Regions from separate parts of the Allobosea sp. TAB14 genome, predicted to be linked through region 2. Evidence: predicted binding sites of a transcription regulator. Region 2 holds the regulator's gene; each other region holds the start of a gene.
What was found. Region 2 encodes LexA, which represses DNA repair genes until DNA is damaged. Its sites were predicted from a motif close to TGTTCNNNNTGTGTTCNG; they were not measured.
Positions count from the first base shown of each region.

Region 1: AB4Y99_RS00700 (YifB family Mg chelatase-like AAA ATPase) is a predicted target of LexA. The motif match lies at 7,979-7,996, and genes of this name have one in related genera.
Region 3: AB4Y99_RS20095 (DUF763 domain-containing protein) is a predicted target of LexA. The motif match lies at 1,386-1,403, and genes of this name have one in related genera.

Region 1 is NZ_JBFRDQ010000002.1:45,028-56,512, forward strand. Features, by position in the region: gene AB4Y99_RS00655 (VpsF family polysaccharide biosynthesis protein) at 1-1,253, shown strand, start outside; gene AB4Y99_RS00660 (glycoside hydrolase family 5 protein) at 1,195-2,439, opposite strand; gene AB4Y99_RS00665 (DUF1972 domain-containing protein) at 2,436-3,605, opposite strand; gene AB4Y99_RS00670 (glycosyltransferase family 4 protein) at 3,777-4,916, shown strand; gene AB4Y99_RS00675 (hypothetical protein) at 4,913-6,169, shown strand; tRNA gene AB4Y99_RS00680 (tRNA-Ser) at 6,529-6,618, opposite strand; gene AB4Y99_RS00685 (hypothetical protein) at 6,676-7,050, opposite strand; gene AB4Y99_RS00690 (hypothetical protein) at 7,030-7,185, shown strand; gene msrA (peptide-methionine (S)-S-oxide reductase MsrA) at 7,267-7,923, shown strand; gene AB4Y99_RS00700 (YifB family Mg chelatase-like AAA ATPase) at 8,050-9,588, shown strand; gene AB4Y99_RS00705 (hybrid sensor histidine kinase/response regulator) at 9,729-11,485, shown strand, end outside.
Region 2 is NZ_JBFRDQ010000303.1:123-4,037, reverse strand. Features, by position in the region: partial or broken gene AB4Y99_RS26745 (ComEC/Rec2 family competence protein) at 1-1,315, shown strand, start outside; gene lexA (transcriptional repressor LexA) at 1,309-2,019, opposite strand; partial or broken gene AB4Y99_RS26735 (molybdopterin molybdotransferase MoeA) at 2,103-2,920, opposite strand; gene moaC (cyclic pyranopterin monophosphate synthase MoaC) at 2,922-3,404, opposite strand; partial or broken gene trpC (indole-3-glycerol phosphate synthase TrpC) at 3,401-3,915, opposite strand, start outside.
Region 3 is NZ_JBFRDQ010000147.1:5,947-9,025, forward strand. Features, by position in the region: gene AB4Y99_RS20095 (DUF763 domain-containing protein) at 101-1,378, opposite strand; gene AB4Y99_RS20100 (phospholipase D-like domain-containing protein) at 2,187-3,079, opposite strand, start outside.

The DNA.
Region 1 (11,485 bases), on a different contig from region 2:
TCGTGCTGTTCTGCATCTCCGGCGGCATGCTCTGGCTCGTCGGCTACAATTACGACGGCCTCGCCGGTTCGGCCGCGACCAAGATCCATCCCTCGACCTACATGGTCGTGCTCTTCTTCTGCTGGAGCGTGATCGCCAGCGGCGATCCGGTCAGCCGCGCCATCCACCTCGCCAGCGCCCGGCCGGCGACGCTCCTGATGCTGGTCGTCACCATCGCCGTGATCGTCGTGACCATCCTGCGCGGCGGCGCCGGCATCGGCGGCATGGTCGACACCTATGTCGCCGCCTGCTTGCTGGTCTTCCTGCTCGCCGACGCCGATGACGAGACCATGGCGACACTGACCACGCTGCTGCATGTCGTGATGACGCTGAACGCCCTGCTCGCGCTCGTCGAATTCGTCACCCAGACCCGCTTCTTCCCCTACCGCTTCGACGGTATCGCCTTCGAGACCGACACGCGCTCCGCCGCGCTGCACGGCCATCCGCTGGCCAATGCCATGATCACCGCGTGCTATCTGATGGCGTTGATCAGCGGCTCCCGCCCGCTCTCGCCGGCCGTGCGCGGCACGCTGATCGCCTTGCAGAGCGCCGCCCTCGTCGTCTTCGGTGGCCGGACGGCGCTGCTGGTCTCGCTGGCGCTCGGCCTCTGCTACGGCGTCGCCATGCTGTTCGCCTCGTTGCGCGGCGGGCGGGTCTCGCTCGTCGGCACCGCGATCGCCTGCCTGCTGGCGGCGCTGCTGCCGGTCGCGATCGGCGGATTGGCAACCATCGGCTTCTTCGACGACCTCGCGACGCGCTTCGTCTCCGATGGCGGCAGCGCCAACGCGCGCAAGGAGATGCTCGACCTGCTCGGCATGTTCTCGCTGGGCGATCTCGTCTTCGGTCCCGACAACGACCTCGTCGACACGCTCCGGCGCGTCAACGGCCTGGAATGGGGCATCGAGAACCCCTTCATCCGCATGACGCTCTACCAGGGCGCGATCGTCACCGCGCTGGTGACCGTGGCCTTCGGCCTGTTCATGTACGAGCTCGCGCGGATCGGGCGGGCGGGCGGCGTCTGGCTGCCGATGCTCGTCTGGATCGTCCTCCTGAACGGCTCGGAGAGCATCGCGACGAAGACGAACCTGCCCGCCAAGTTCGCGATCGTCGTACTCTGCCTCTATCGCCCGGAGCGCCAGACCAAGGCAGCGCCGCTCAGCCTGGCATCTTCAGCCCGAGCGCCTCGATCATGGCCGGGTCGAGCCGCCGGCTGACATCGTCGACCAGCAGCCCCAGGCTGTCGAACAGGTTCCAGAATGCCCAGGGAAAACCGAGCGCTTCGGCGCTCATACGAACATCCCTGACATAGCGCGCGCGGTCGGCGGGGGCCGATGCGGCGATGCCCGCGCCTGTCCGGACCGCCCCGAATTCGCCCATCAGGACGCGGCCGGGCGCGACGCTTTCGCGCTGCGCCCAGGCCCCGACCTGGCGCAGATAACCCTCGATGAAGGGGCGGTCCGGCCGGGCGTCGAAATACTCCTTCAGCACCCGCTCGGTCTCCCGATAGGTCGCGGCGCCGCTCCCCGATGCCGGCTGGCCGAGCTCCGCCATCCGGGCGCGGACGGCAGCAAGCGTCGTCTCCAGCGTGCCGCGCGACGCGGGCCAGGGCACCGCGTTGAGCGCGGGATAGAACGGCTCGCTCATCCATTTCGCGCCCTGATGCGAGAACAGGTAAGGCTCGTAGAAATGGAAGGTGAAGAGCAGCGGCTCGAAGGCGGCGAGCGCGCTCGCCTTCAACGGCTCCAGCCCGGCGATCATGCTGCCGCAAGCCCCCGTCGCGACCAGGGTGAGATCGGGAGCAGCACTTCGCGCGGCGCTGAGCATGCGCCGCTGGAGCCGATCCCATTCGGCTGCGCCGCAAGCCTGGAACGGCTCGTTGACGGGTTCGAGCGCGACACGGTCCGGCCCCAGCCGCACGAGCCGCCCCGCCAGTTCCGCAACCAATGCGAGATAGGCCGGGAGGCCCGGCGCGGCCTCGCTGCCGAAGAGACGGGCCGGCGTCCAGTGATGCGTGGCCGCATTGGCATGGAGATTGAGGACGACGGCGAAACCTTGGCCGAGCGCCGATGCGACCGCCGCCATGACCTGATCCAGCAGGATCGCCCGCTCGCGCGGCGCAGCGGCCAGGATCGGCCCGGGATCGACGGGGATGCGCACGAAATCGAAGCCTGCCCGGCGCAATTGGCCGAGGTCGCGCGCCGTCGGAACGGGACGATCGAGCTGGAAGGGCGGCCAATCGTAATCGGTACGCGGCGCCGGAAATTCCCGCGTCAGCGAGAACCATGGCCACAGATTGATCCCGCGCCGAAGAACGAGCGGCTGTACGGCCTGCGCCGGCCTCGCGCCGAGCAGAGTTGCCCCGACGCCTCCCGCCAGGACGGCCCGGCGGCTGAAGCTCATCCGGAGCTCTTGTCGGCCAGCTTGACGGCAGCCAGTTCGGGTGCCGCGGCCCCACCCGTCAAGGCCAGCGCCTCGCGCTCGTAATGCTCGAGCACGGCCTGCCACTTGAACTTTTCCTGCGCCCGCGACAAGGCCGCCTTCTTCAGACGCCCGGCGAGAATGTCGTCGGCGATCAGCCTGCCGATCGCCTCGGAGCAGCTGGCCTCATCCTTGAAGAAGAGCCCGGCCTCGCCCGCCGTCCAGCGATTATAGGGATTGTCATGCGCGATGACCGGGTTGCCGGCCCAGAGCGCCTCGACCAGCGACGGATTGGTGCCGCCGACCGTATGACCATGCATATAGGCGCGTGCGTGGAAGCGCAGCGCCTGCACGATGCTGGCATCATAGATCCCGCCGGGCGTCAGCACCTCTGGCCCGGTCGCGGCCATGACCTCGCGGTGATAGGCGATCTTGTCCGAGAACGTGCCGAGGACCACGAGCTTCATGCCGCGCGGCTTGCGCGAGAACGCCTCGACCAGCGTCAGGATCGAGTTGTCCGGCTCGATCCGGGCGATCGAGACGAGATAGCGGCCGCTTTCGAGGCCGAGCTTCGCCAGGGGAGCCACCGGTGCCGACGGGATCGGCACGCCGCCATAGGGGATCATGGCTGTCGCCGAGCGCGGGCGCCGCGTTGCCAGATGGTCGGCGATGATGGGATGGTCGGCCACCAGCCGGTTGGACGACCAGGCCGCGATCCATTCGTTGAGCCAGAACCAGGCGCGGACCGGAAAGGACCATTTCGGCCGGCGCCATTCGATGCCGTCCATGTTGGTGAAGATCTTGCGCCCGGCCAGCCGGAGATAGGGCAGGAAGACCGCCCCGTTATAGCCGAGCACCAGGCTCACCGCGTCGCGTCGTGCCGCATCCCGCACGCAATGCCAGTCGAATTCGAGCGTCGCCTTCGGTCCGTCCGATGCGACCTGCGTCCGGATCAGCTCGATGCCGCGCCACATCTCGCTGCGAAACCGTTGCGTGACGGTCGGAACCTCGTCCTGGCAGTAGACGCCCACGCGCCAGCCGCGCTCGACGAGAAACAGAGCAAGTTTCTCCGCAAAGGTCTCAAAACCGCCATGCGCTGCCGGAATCCCGCGTGTTCCAAGGATCAGCAGGGTGGGAGGAGTGTCCATTTTCAATCTGTCCAAACCGACCCACGCACCGGCGCAGGCAAAGCGTCGCAATTTCATTATGCCTTGAATTTCCGTGATTTATCTTCCTTTCATCCGGAATGGTTAGGACGGGCTTTCCCGATTGCGAACTTGTCCAGAACGGACCGACGCGGCCTCGAACGGAATTGGATCGTGACGCTCCGTATCGCCTGCATACATCAAGGGTACGAACTCTACGGCTCGGACCGCAGCTTCGCCGAAAGCGTCGCGGCGCTGCGCCAGGCCTACCCTTCGGCTGAGATCGAAGTCGTGCTGCCGCGCGATGGGCCGATCCGCCGGCTGCTCGAAGGCGACGCGAGCCGGATCGTCGTCGAGCCGCTCTGGGTGCTCCGCCGCAAGGACCTGCCGCGGCTGGTCGCGACCGCGCCGATCGCCTTGCCCCGCGCCATCTTCCGGGCTGCCCGCCGCTTCAGGCGCTCGGACCTCGTCTACATCAACACCTCGGTCATCGTGGACCATGTGCTGGCCGCCCGGTTCTTTCCGGGCAAGGCACTTCAGCACATCCACGAGATCCCGGAAGGCGCGACCCGCACGCTGCTGCGGCGGCTGATCCTCTGGGGTCGCGCCCGCCTGATCTTCAACTCCCGTGCGACGCGCGAGGCCTTCGAGGCTCCGCCCGGTATCCCCTCCGACGTCATCTATAACGGCGTCGCCGGTCCTGCCGACTGGGCACCGACCGACTATGACGGGCAGCGCTCCTTGCGCGTGCTGATGCTCGGCCGGATCAACCGCATCAAGGGGCAGGAGGTGCTGCTCGCCGCGCTGGCATCCCTGCCGCCGGAGATCCGCGACCGCATCGAGACCCGCATCGTCGGCAGCGCCTTCGAGGATCCCGGCCTCGAAATTGCTCTGCGCGAAGCCGTGACCAGCGCCGGCCTCGCTTCCCATGTCAGCGTCGAGCCTTTCCTCGACGATCCGACCCCGCTCTATCGCTGGGCGGATATCGTCACCGTGCCGTCGCGCCGGCCGGAATCGCTCGGCCGCGTCGCGATCGAGGCGATGGCTTTCGGCCGCCCGCCGCTCGCCTCGGCCATCGGCGGGTTGCGCGAGGTCGTGGCCGACGGCGTCACCGGCCGCCTCCTGCCGCCGGGCGATGCCGACGCGCTGGCACAGGCTCTCGCCGAGATCGTAGGCAATCCCGGTGTGCTTGCACCGATGGCGCGCGCCGGTCGCGAACGCTTCAACGCCCTGTTCAGTGAGCAGGCCGTCGCGCAGGCGATTGCAGCAGTCGCCGCCGACATGCTTCGCCAGGGCTCGAGCCGCCCGCGATGAACCTCCAGGCCCTCCGCCATATCGTGCTGCGACTCGTCGTCATGGTCGGCGGCGAGGCGATGCAGAGCGCCTTCCATCTCGGCCTCAACATCGCGCTGCTGCATTCCGTATCGGCCCGCGACTACGGCATCTTCGCCCTGGTGATGGTCGTCGGCGGTCTTGGCCTGACCTATATCCGTGCCTTCACGGCGCTGCCTGCCAGCATCGCGATCGCCCAGAGCCGCGGCTCAGGCGCGGCCGGCGCCTATGAGGTCACCTTCGGTTCGGCTGCGATGCTGCTGTCGCTGCTGCTCGGCCTCGTCGTGACCGGCGTCCTGGGTGTCTGGCTGGACGAGGGCGCGCTGTTCGGCGGAGCCTTCATCGGGCTGTGGTCGATGCGGGCGCATGTCCGCACGGTCTTGTTTGCCCGCAATCGCCAGATGCTGGTGAGCCTCAGCGATCTCACCTTCACCCTCTGCGGCGCAGCGGGTACCGCCTGGGTGATATGGGACGGCACCCATATCCTCCAGCACACTTTCGCGGTGATGATGGCGGCCAATGCGCTCGGCATCGCGGTGCTGCTGATCCTCTCGCGCCGGCGCCCCCTGCGGATCAATTTCGGCCGGCATGTCTGGCGGCGCTACCGCAAGCTCTGGCGCGACCTGAAATGGTCGTTGCTGAGCGTGACGATCACCAACCTCCAGGGCCAGGGCATGGCCTTGATGGTCGCGGCGATGGCGGGTCCTGCGGCCTATGCCCCGATCGCGGCGGCACTGGTCAATTTCGTGCCGCTGCGCATCGTCTCCACCGCCTTCGCCAACATGATGCATCCCGAGCTCTCCAAGCTCATGGCGCATCGCGATTTCGCCAAGGTCGGGCAGCGGCTGCGGCGCTGGCCCCTGCCGCTCGCCTGCCTCGGCATCCTCTACGGCATCGTCGTCCTGATCGCCCTGCCCTTCATCGAGCCCGACAGCCTCGAAGGCACGCGCTTCTTCAAAATCTCCGTCCTGGCCTGGGTGATGAGCAGCCTGCCGATGCTCTATGTCATGCCGCGCATCTGGCTGGAGATCGCGCAGGACTACCGCTCCATCGCCATTCTCTCGGCCATCGCCGCCGCGGCCGGCCTGCTGCTCGTCTTCGTGCTGCTGCTGACCGTCTCACCGTCCTGGGCCCTGCTCGGCGGCGCGCTCTCGGAGGTCATCGTGCTCATCGGCTCCTGGGCGATCGTCCGGCCACGGCAGCGCGCAGCCGAGCAAGCCGCCAGCCGACGCTGAGAGGGGCGAGCCAATTCCAAACTAGGCAATATCGATTTGCCTGCGCCGCCCCTCGGCTGAAATCCTGAGATCGATGGTTCGCTGGCAAACGTCGGCAACGGGCCGTCACCGGTAGCGCGTCAGGCGCTCGCGCGACGGCCCAGAAAGCGGATCGGGCACGCTACTGGAGGCTTTTTTCACGCCACTTCGGTTCTCGCGGCGAACCGAAGTGGGCACGGGCCAGCCCAAGAATGCGGCCCTGCGATGCCGGGATATCTGCGCGCCCAGCCTCTCGAGAGGATCGCCCCCACCCTTTAACCTACGGAAGCTCCGCGGAATCGGGCGTGGCACACCGCATATGCGGGAAAGCTGAAACCAGCTGGCGGACAGGGCGGGATTCGAACCCGCGATACGGTTTCCCGTATACACACTTTCCAGGCGTGCGCCTTCAACCACTCGGCCACCTGTCCGGCGGGCTGCTTATGACCGCCGAGGCGTAATCTTTCAAGGGCCGAGTCGCAGGGTTTTCACAATCCCTTGCGATCAGGCCGCCGGCTCCGCAGTTCGCCCGCCTCGCGAAGCGATGCGCGCTTGGCGCGATCCGGCGGAAATCGTCCCGGGCGGGTTGCGCTCGGCGGTTGGCACGCGCACATCTTTGATCGGCGCGGTGGCAGGCCCGTGTCGTAGGCGAAGGTGTGGACGTAGAGGGCTGAGCTGTGCGGTTTCTGGTCAGGCTTGTCGGATATCTTCTCGTCGCCGCGGGCTTTATCGTTCTGGTCATCGATGGTGCGCGTTCGATCGCGAATGCGCTGCTGCGCTTCACCACGGTGGGCGATGTCCTTGCGGCGCTGCTGCACGAGCGCTATCGGCTGCTCGGCCCGATGATCGAGCGCGACATCCATCCCTTGCTATGGGATCCGGTGCTGCTCTCCATGATGCAGGCGCCGGCCGCGCTCGTGGCGCTCCTGGTCGGCTTTGCCCTGCTTTGGCTCGCCCGGCCTCCCGAGCCCCGGATCGGGATCGTCACGCGTCGGTGAACGGGCTGCGACGCGGCATCCTGTGCAGAGGCCGTTTCGATGCTTACATAAGGCGTCGAGTTGAACGGAACGGAGCCGACGATGTTCTCCCTGCGCAAGAAGACTTCACTGCCGACCGCGGCCGAAGCGCTGCCCGGGCGCGCCGCGGCGATCCCCACCGCCGAAACCCATTTCGTCAACGGCCATCGCCTCGCTGGCCCTTATCCGGAAGGCCTGCGCCAGGCCGTGTTCGGGCTCGGCTGCTTCTGGGGCGCGGAACGGAAGTTCTGGCAGATGGGTGACGGCGTCTGGGTGACGGCCGTCGGCTATGCCGGCGGCGAGACCCCGAACCCGACCTATGAGGAGGTCTGCAGCGGCATGACCGGCCACACCGAGGTCGTGCTCGTCGTCTACGATCCGGCCACGKTCTCCTATGAGGACCTGCTCAAGCCCTTCTGGGAGAATCACGACCCGACSCAGGGCATGCGSCAGGGCAATGARYTCGGCACSCAGTACCGGTCGGCGATCTATGTCTTCGACGACGCGCAGCGTGCGGCGGCCGAACGCTCCCGCGACGAATACGTGAAGGCGCTGGCGGCGAATGGCTACGGGCCGATCACGACCGAGATCCGCGAGGCGCCGCCCTTCTATTTCGCCGAAGACTACCACCAGCAATATCTCGCCAAGAATCCGGCCGGCTATTGCGGCCTGGGCGGAACGGGCGTGGCCTGCCAGATCGGCCTTGGCGTCCACGCCTGAGGCGAAAGGATCGGAGTTCCGGGGAAGGGCGCCGTCAGCGGCGCCCTTTTTCGTCAGTTCTCTATATGTTCTTGCGCTGGGCTCGAAGCTCCGCTAGCGTTTCGCTGGGGAACGGGGTGGGCTGAGATGGTGACGCGGGTCGCGACGGTGGCGTTCGAGGGCATCGAGGCGCGGGCCGTCGACGTGCAGGTACAGGTTTCCTCCGGCAGCGTCGCCTTCGTCCTCGTCGGCCTGCCCGACAAGGCCGTCGCCGAAAGCCGCGAGCGGGTCAGGGCGGCTCTCATCGCCTCGGGGCTGGCCCTGCCGGCCAAGCGCATCACCGTCAACCTCGCGCCGGCCGATCTGCCGAAGGAGGGCAGCCATTACGACCTGCCGATCGCGCTCGCCGTGATGGCGGCCATCGGCGCGCTCCCGCCGGATGCCCTGGCCGGCTACACCGTGCTCGGCGAGCTCGCTCTCGACGGCTCGATCGCGGCCGTCGCCGGCGTGCTGCCTGCCGCGATCGCGGCCTATGATCGCGGGCAGGGGCTGATCTGCCCGGCTTCGACCGGCCCGGAGGCGGCCTGGGCGGCGGCCGATATCGACATCCTGGCGCCGCGCTCGCTGATCCAGCTTGCCAATCATTTCAAGGGCACGCAGGTGATGGCGCGGCCCGAGCCGGCCGTGGCGCGCCAGAGTGGGGCCTTGCCCGATCTCGCCGACATCAAGGGCCAGGAGAGCGCGAAGCGCGTGCTCGAGATCGCGGCGGCCGGCGGCCATAATCTCGTGATGAACGGGCCGCCCGGCGCCGGCAAGTCGATGTTGGCAAGCCGCCTGCCTTCGATCCTGCCGCCGCTGACGCCGCGCGAGCTTCTGGAGGTCTCGATGGTGCTCTCCGTCGGCGGGCATCTCGCCGGCGGTGCCTTGACCGATCGACGACCTTTCCGCGCGCCGCATCACTCGGCCTCGATGGCGGCGCTCGTCGGCGGCGGCCTGCAGGCGAAGCCCGGCGAGATCTCGCTCGCCCATCATGGCGTGCTTTTTCTCGACGAATTGCCCGAGTTCCAGCCGCAGGTGCTCGATGCGCTGCGTCAGCCGATGGAGACCGGCGAGGTGCTGATCTCGCGGGCCAACCARCGTGCCYTCTARCCCGCGCGKTTCCAGCTCGTCGCGGCGATGAATCCCTGCCGCTGCGGCAAGGCGACGGAGCCGGGCTATGCCTGCCGGCGCCAGCCGAACGAGCGCTGCATGGCGCAGTACCAGGCCCGGATTTCCGGCCCGCTGCTCGACCGGATCGACATCGCGATCGACGTGCCGGCAGTCACTGCCGCCGACCTCATCCTGCCGGCCGCCAGCGAGGGTTCCGCCGAGGTGGCGGCGCGCGTCGCGGCGGCGAGGGCGCTCCAGGGCGCCCGCTTCGAGGCGCTCGGGCTTGGCCACGTCACCACCAATGCCGCCTGCCCGGGACCGGTGCTGGAGGAGATCGCCCGTCCCGACAATGCCGGCCTTGCCCTGCTGAGGGATGCCGCCGAGGCGCTGCGGCTCACCGCCCGTGCCTATCACCGCGTTCTGAAGGTCGCGCGCACGCTCGCCGATCTGGACGGCGAAGCGAAGGTCGGCCGGCTGCATCTCGCCGAGGCGCTGTCCTATCGCACGCGCGGCGGGGAGCTGGCGCAGGCGGCGTAGAGAAAGCCCCGGTCCCGCGGTTTCGGGAAAAGCCGAGCTGCCCCGCCAGCCCCCAAGGTTAAGCCTTGCTTGAAAGCTGACGGCAAAATCGCGCTTTCCTCAAGCGGCTTTTTTCAGGGCGGCGGCCTTAGACGGGGAGCATGGCTCTCTCGTCCTGGACATGGTTCGTCATCGCTGCCGCCGTCATCGTCGCCCTGCTGGGAACGGGCGGCGTCCTCGCGCTGAGGCAGCTGGCGCGCACACGCCGCCAGCTTGCATCGCTCACCCATGAGGTCGAGACGCTGAACGACCAGCTCTGGACGCTGGCCGACAGCGAGCAGCGCTATCGCAGCCTGGTCGAGGCTCAGGGCGATTTCATCGTCCAGCGCGATGGGGCCCGCATCATCTACGCGAATACCGCCTATGCCGCGCTGTTCGGCGCCGAGGAGAACGATCTCGTCGGCAGCGAGGCGCAATTGCCGCAGCTCGCCTCGCGGGCGCTGCGGACGCTCGACGGCGGAGCCCGCAGTTTCGACGAATGCCTCGCGACCTATGTCGGGGAGCGCTGGATCGCCTGGATCGAGACGGCGGTTCCAGGCCCAGGCGGCCGCACCTTGATCCAGCGCGTCGGCCGCGACATCTCCGCCCGTATCGCCGATGAGGACGCGCTGGTCGAGGCCCGCGCCCGGGCCGAGGCCGCCAATGAGGCGAAGTCGCGCTTCCTCGCCACGGTGAGCCACGAATTCCGCACGCCGCTGAACGGCATCCTCGGCATGTCCGATCTGCTGGCCGATACCGGCCTCGATGGCGAGCAGTCGACCTATGTCCAGGCCCTGCGCATCTCCGGCGAGGCGCTGCTCGCCCTCGTCGACGACATTCTCGACTTCGCCAAGGTGGAAGCTGGCCGGCTGGAGCTCGTCGAGGAACCCTTCGATGTCGTCCAGCTGGTCGAGACGGTCTCCGAGCTGATGGCGCCCCGGGCCCAGGCCAAGGGAATCGAGCTTGCGGCCTATATCGCGCCGGAACTGCCGGCGCAGCTCGTCGGCGATCGCGACCGCCTGCGGCAGATCCTGCTCAATCTGGTCGGCAACGCCGTCAAGTTCACCGATGCCGGCGGCGTCGGCCTGAGCGTGCGGCGGGTGGGGAGAATGGTCGAGATCCTGGTCTCCGATACCGGGCCCGGCATTCCGGCCGACAGGCTCGAGGTCATTTTCGGGGAGTTCGAGCAACTGGATCATGGCCCCGGAATCCGCCATGCCGGTACCGGCCTCGGCCTCGCCATCGTGCGGCGGCTGGTCGGGCTGATGGAGGGCGAGGTCCGGGCGGAGAGCCGCCTCGGCGAGGGCGCGAGCTTCCGCGTGATCCTGCCGCTGGCCGCGGCGCCGGGCGCCGAGACGGTGCCGATCCCGCACTGGCCGGAGCAGCATGTCCTGCTCGCTTCTCCTGCGCCCTTCGCGGCCCGCTTCCTGTGGGAGTCGATCCGGGCCACGGGTGCGGCGGTCTCCGTCGCGGCCTCCGCGGAGGCCGCGCGGGCGACCCTTGCCGGCGAACGCCCGGTGACCGCGGTGCTGATCGACCATGCGCTCGGTGACGGCGCGGCGAAGGAGCTGGCGGAAACGGTGCGGGAGGCGGGCATCCGCGATTGCCTGATCCTGCTGTCGTCCCTGGCACGGCGCCAGTTCGGCTCGCCGCAGGCCGCGGGATTCTCGGGCTTCCTCATCAAGCCCGTCCGCGCCCGCTCGCTCTATGAGCGGCTGGGTACGCGCTTTCCCCAAACCTTGCCGGCTACAGGCAAGAGCCAGGCCGCCAGATCGCCGGTGCGCAAGCCCCTCAATATCCTCGTCGCGGAGGATAACGAGATCAATGCGCTACTGCTGACGCGGACGCTGGAGCGTCTCGGCTCCTCGGTCATCTGGGT
Region 2 (3,915 bases):
TCTGCTGGCCCTGTCGCAGACGCTGGCGCTCGGCTGGCCGGTGAAGAAGATCGCGGCGATCGCGGCGATGATCGGCGCCACCGCCTATTGCATCTTCTCCGGCAGCGACGTCGCGACGGAACGTTCGCTCATCATGACGCTGGTCATGCTCGGCGCGATCCTCGTCGACCGGGCGGCGCTCAGCATGCGCAATCTCGCGCTCGCCGCGATCATCGTGCTGCTGCGCGAGCCCGAGGCCCTGCTCGGCCCGAGCTTCCAGATGTCCTTCGGTGCGGTCGCGGCGCTGGTCGCTTTCGCCGAGCGCTGGGAGAAGCGCGACCGGTCGAAGCCGCCGACGGCCTTGCCCTGGCCTTTGGGCACGCTCTGGACGGCCTCGCTCGGCATCGTGGTGACGACGCTCCTCGCCACGGCCGCGACGGCGCCCTTCGGCGCCTATCATTTCCAGACTTTCAATCCCTTCGGCCTGCTCGGCAATGCCATGGCGCTGCCCTTCGTCTCGCTCTTCGTGATGCCGGCGGCGGTGTTCGGCGTGCTGGCCTACCCCTTCGGTCTGGACTGGCCGGCCTGGGCGCTGATGGGGCTCGCTTCCGACATCGTGCTGAAAGTCGCGCATTGGGTCGCCACCATCGACCATTCGACCGTGACGGTGGTGGCCTTCGGCCCGGCCGTGCTGCTCTCCTTTGCCGCCTCGCTGCTATGGATCACGCTCTGGACCACGGGGCTGCGCTGGCTGGCGGCGCTGCCGCTCATCCTCGGCGTCGCCTTCGCCGCGAGGCCGGAGCGGCCCGAGATCCTGATCGAGCGTGACGGCTCCGGCATCGCCGTGCGCGGCAGCGACGGCCGCCTCGCCATCGCCGGCCGGCCGAGCCGCTTCGTCCTGCAGCAATGGCTCGCTTCCGATGGCGACAGCCGCGCGCCGGACGACGCGACCCTGCGTGCCGGCATCGCCTGCGACGCCAATGCCTGCGTCGTCCGAACCGCCGACGGGCGCAGCATCTCCTATGCCCGGGATCGGATCGCCATCATCGAGGATTGCCGCCGCGCCGATCTCGTCGTCACCAACATTCCCTGGAGCGCGCCTTGCGAAGCCAGGCTCGTCGATCGGATGGCGCTGTCGCGGGACGGCGCGACCTCGCTCTACCGCGCCGCCTTCGGCTGGCGCAGCCATTCCTCGGGAAACGCCGTCGCAGACCGGCCCTGGAGCCGCCGCAAGCCTTCCGAAGCCGCAGCTCGGTCCGGCGCGCCGGCCCCCGCTGCGACACGGGCCTCTGCTGCTCCGGAGGTCGCGTCGGACGAGGCCGAGTTCGCTCAGTAGCGGCGCAGCAGGTTGACCAGCCGGCCCTGGATCTTGACGCGGTCGGGGCCCAGGACGCGTGTCTCATAGGCCGGATTGGCCGCTTCGAGCGCGATCGAGGAGCCACGCCGGCGCAGACGCTTCAGCGTCGCCTCTTCCTCGTCGATCAGCGCGACGATGATGTCGCCGGTGTTTGCCGTGTCCTGCTTGCGGATGATGACGGTGTCGCCGTCGAGGATGCCGGCCTCGACCATCGAATCGCCGCGTACCTCCAGCGCATAATGCTCGCCCGAACCCAGCATGTCGGGCGGCAGCGAAACCGTATGGCTGCGGCTCTGGATCGCCGAGATCGGCGTGCCGGCGGCGATGCGGCCCATCACGGGAATCGCGACCGGGGAGCGTGCATCGTCATCGGCTGGGGCAGGGCGCGGCTTGGCGAGAGAGGGCTGCGAGCCGAGGCCGCCCTGCACGACGGCTGGGTTGAAGCGACGCGGCTGCGGGCCAGCGAGCCCGTCCGGCATCTTGATGACTTCGAGGGCCCGCGCCCGATTGGGCAGGCGGCGGATGAAGCCGCGCTCCTCAAGCGCCATGATCAGCCGGTGGATGCCCGATTTGGAGCGCAGGTCGAGCGCATCCTTCATCTCGTCGAAGGAGGGGGGCACGCCGCTTTCGCGCAAGCGTTCCTGGATGAAGCGCAGGAGTTCGTGTTGCTTGCGTGTCAGCATGGTCCCCGCCGGTGCCCCGCGATACAGATTCGAAACAAAGCCAGAACACTATAACTGTTCGCCTTGTGTTCCGCAAGCGACTGCTACCGCAGCGGCAGAATGCGGCAGATATCGCCTTTGTGAGCCGGCTCTGCATGCGCCGGTCGGATCGTCAGGGCCTTGGCGCGCGCCAAAGTGCCCAGCATCGAGGAATCCTGCCTGTCGAACGGCGTCGCCACCCAGCCGGCCGGCGTCATGACGAGATCGGAGCGGAGATAGTCCTCACGTTTATCATTAGCCGGCATATCTTTTCCGAGAATCGCCGGGATGCTGCGATCGCGATCGGGGGCGTCCATACCGAGCAGCGCCTCGATCAGCGGTAGCAGGAAGAGATGGCCGCAGACGATCGACGAGACCGGATTGCCGGGCAGCCCGAGCACCACCATGCGGCCAAGCCGGCCGGTCATCATCGGCTTGCCCGGCCGCATCGCGATCTTCCAGAAGCCGAGGCTCATGCCGGCCCGCTTCAGCGCCTCCTGCACGAGGTCGTGCTCGCCGACCGAGGCGCCGCCGAGGGTGATCAGCACGTCGGCCTCCGCGGCACGGGCGGCGGCGATCCGCGCCGCGAGGTCGTCGTGAAGATCCGCACAGCCTCGCCCGGACGGACGCTGCCGTCGAAACGCCGCCCGGCCGCGGATTCGCCGATCACGCGGAGTTGCTTGCCGACTTCCATGTCGGCGGCACGGACGGCATAGCCGTCCATGGCGGAGTTGGCGAAAGGCGGCTGGGTGCGCAGCGCCTTCACATCGGCCGCGAGCACGCGCCAGGCGCAGCGCGCCAGGGGCTGCATCTCGCTGCCCGTCGGCCCCGGAACGCTGTCGAGCAGGGCCTTGAGCGCGACGGGAACCGGGGTGAGAGCCATGTCAGAGCGCCTTGGCGTGGTAATCGCCGGATTGTCCGCCGGATTTGTGCAGCAGGCGGATGCCTTCGATCCGCATCGCGCGATCGACGGCCTTGACCATGTCGTAGACGGTCAGGCAGGCGACGGAGACGGCGGTCAGCGCCTCCATCTCGACGCCGGTCTGACCCTTCATCTTGACCTCGGCGCGGACGCGCACGCCGGGCAGGGCCTCGTCCAGTTCGAGCTCGACAGCGATCTTGCTCAGCAGCAGCGGGTGGCAGAGCGGGATCAGTTCATGGGTGCGCTTGGCCGCCATGATGCCGGCGAGCCGGGCGGTGCCGAGCACGTCGCCTTTCTTGGCGTTGCCGTCGCGCACGATCGCGATGGTTTCCGGCGCCATCACGACGCAGCCTTCGGCGATGGCGATGCGCCCGGTCTCGGCCTTGTCGCCGACATCGACCATATGCGCCTGGCCTTGCGCGTCGAGATGGCTGAGCCGGCTCACGCCGCGTTCTCGCGCGCCTTGCCGGTGAGCAGCAGCGCGGTCGCGGCCGCGACATCGGCCTGTCGCATCAGGCTTTCGCCGACGAGGAAGGTCTCGACGCCGACCTTGCCGAGACGCTGGATGTCGGCGTGGGTGAAGATGCCGCTCTCGCTGATGACGATGCGGTCGGACGGCACGCGCGGCGCCAGCCGCTCGGTCACGGCGAGATCGACGTGGAAGCTGCGCAGGTCGCGGTTGTTGATCCCGAGCAGACGGCTTTCGAGCTTGAGCGCCCGGTCGAGCTCGGCATCGTCATGGATCTCGACGAGGACATCCATGCCGAGCTCGCGCGCCGTGTCGTTGAGCACCCGGGCGGTGGCGTCGTCGACACCGGCCATGATGATCAGGATGCAATCGGCGCCCCAGGCGCGGGCCTCGAAGACCTGATAGGGGTCGTAGAGGAAATCCTTGCGCAGCCCCGGCAGGCCGCAAGCCTCGCGCGCTTGCGTCAGGAATTCCGGCTGGCCCTGGA
Region 3 (3,079 bases), on a different contig from region 2:
GTTGCGCCCAGTCCGCGGCTGCAACGAGGCTGGTGATCACGCCCCCACCTGCATATGCCTCGCCGGAACCATGACGAAGAAGRAGAAGGCCCGCTGCGCTCTATCGGCGTCGCGATCTCGTTTCGGCGTCTATCCCACCTGCCTCGGACCCCTCCCAGCCAAAAACGCTTCGCCCGCCATAAGCYGGCGAACGGCGTCGTTCTTCGGCGACATATTCGCCGAYCGTSGGGCCTGTCGCGCTCCGCTCCAGCCGGCGGCTCTCGCTGTCCAGCCGCGCGATCGCGGCAAGACGGTCATCCTGACCGAGCTTCGCRTGATTGACGGCCGAGCGCAGGACGGCGATCGTCTGATCATAGACTTTGATCGGCACAGCGAAYGGCTGCCGGTCCTTGCCGCCATGGGCGAGCGAAAAACGCGCCGGATCGCTGAAACGGCAGGGCGCACCGTGCAGCACTTCGGCGACCATCGCCAGGGAACGTACCGTGCGGGCGCCGATCCCGGGCACGAGCAGGAGCTCGGAAAAATCGGCCGGGCCGCGGTCGGCCGCAGCGGCCAAAGCGCCATGGAGGCGTCGCACCATCACGTCTTGGGGCCTSACATCGTGATGCGCCGGCATCACGAGATGCGGGAGGGTCAATTGCGGAGCGCTCCGATCAGTGCTGGGGTGAGCCGGCTGCAACGCCGCCAATTCCCGAACGATCCCGTCGGGCCCCTGCTCGCGCASCAGCGCGACCTGGGCCTCGCGCGCGTGATCTGCGCATGCATCGGTGAGGTTGATGATATTGCCTGCACTTCGCCCTTCGATCGCAGCGTGGGGCGCCTCGACAAAGCTGCCGAGCTCCTCGGAATGCCAGTGATAGCGCCGCGCCAAGCCGCTATCCCCGTTCATGCCCTGCTGCACGACCGTCCAGTGGCCGTCATCGGTTACGAAGAAGCCGTGCAGATAAAGGTCGAAGCCATCCTGCACTGCCGCGCTGTCGACCTTGGCGACGAGCCGGCTTGCCTGAGCCAGCGCCGTTCCGTCGAAGCCGACCTTGGTGCCGATCTGTTCGAGCTCCGCAGGTGTGCGGCGGGATTGGTTGCCCCGTCCGCCGCAGACATGAAGCCCCAGCTCGCCGGCAAGAGGCGTCAGGCCGCGTTTCAACGCCCCGATGACGCTGGTCGTGATTCCGGAAGAATGCCAGTCCATACCCATGATCGCGCCGAAGGATTGGAACCAGAAAGGGTGTGCTAGGCGCCGTAGCAGCTCGTCCCTGCCATAGTGCTGGATGATCGCTTCGCAAATGACGCTGCCCAACCTYGCCATGCGTTCGCCGAGCCAGAGCGGAACCCGTCCGTAATGCAAAGGGAGATCGGCGCTGCCTGATCGACGTGTCATGAGYCCCGSGAACGAAAAAGGAACAAGCCTTATAATCTCGCCCGAGATCTTGTGCCAGCCCYGYCGTCCATCGACCGACCAAACATCTCAAGTCGGGATTTGAAGCAYCATTGCAAGGCGACCTCCGGCTCTCGTGCAAATCTCCGTTGCCGACGGAACAGCAGAGCCTCTGGAGCGTCCTGATTCTGGGATCCTYGAGGTCTYACAGCATTCCAACCGGAGACGMCGAGCATGGCCAARGGCAATCGTGATGCACTCAACGACCAGATCGCTCTCCTGCGCCGYCAASTCTCGGATCTGACCGAGRTGGCGGCAGCCGCCTCAGGCTCGGCTCAGGAAGAAAATTTGCAYGAGCAGATCAACGCGAAASAYGAACGCTTGAARGAACTTCTGAAGGAGCGRGGCGACGCGACCTAGACGTCAAACCAGTTGGGCGCCACGATCGATATCGTGTGGCGCGATCACGCAGTTTCATCCAGACCGGCGCACCTAGACTGTCGTGCCGGGTCGAGCGGTGTGTATCGGTGTGGCCCGTTTTCCAGGACTGAGACACCGCCGCACGATCCTGCGCTATGGCATTCTTCGAGCCGGTCCTGGCCATCATTTGAGAGCCGTCTTGTTGTCGGCGGGTTCGCGACTCGCGACGCATCGGAGTCCTCTACCCCGTCGTACTCGCGATGGCGGGCCACTCCCGGATCAGGTTCGGCGGCTCGACTTGGTTTGGGCCGACACGCGATCTCCAGCCGCTCGCTCGGCGCGCCCGGGCCGATGCAGCATCGGGGACAGCGGTTAGCTGAAGCTCCTTCCGCTATATTTGCGAGCGCGTTAGAGTTGCAAGCCAGTCAGAGAACTTTTCATTCGCAGTTCGACGTTGCCAGTCGGCCAGGGTGTAGGGTCTGGCGGCTGCGAGATCCTTGTTGAAGATTTCGACCTGGGATGCAGCGACCCCTCTGTCAAAGAAATTGATATTGGCTTCGTCGTTGAGGCGAAGCGCYCGATCATCGATGTTCGTCGATCCGATCGACGTCCAGATATCGTCCACGATCACGAGCTTGCAGTGATAGAAGGTCGGTTGATATTCGCTGATTTTAACTCCCGCTTCCAAAAGCTCCCCCCAAAAGTGCCGRGACGCCTTCCTGACGATCCGAGCGTCGGTCTGATTGCCCGGYATCAGGATTTCGACCTGCACTCCGCGGTGGCGAGCTTCCAGAAGCTGGGCCSTCGTCATCTCGTCGGGCACGAAATAAGGGGTGGCTATACGTATACTTCGCTCTGCAGATGCCAGCGCCGTCATCAACATTAGGTGCATCACGTTGCGCTGATGCGGTGAACTTARCACAATCTGCGCTGCGTTTCCGCCCTGTTGTGGAATCTCTGGAAAGTAGCGATCCCCCAATAGCAACTCGCCTGTGGCTTCGATCCAATGTTCGGCAAACGCCGCCTGCAACTCGGCCGCAGCGGGCCCTTCGATCCGATAGTGATTGTCTCGCCACTCGCTTGGCGAGCGAGCATCCCCGTTCCATTCGTCCCCGATTCCGACCCCTCCYGTGAAACCWAGKCGYCCATCCGRYATCAGAAGTTTGCGATGAGTGCGGTTGTTGAGACGATCGACCGTGTACCAACTGACGGGCCGGAAGCGGACGACTTGCACGCCMGCTTCATGCATCCGCGTGATCAGCGCCTGATCCATGGGAATGCTTC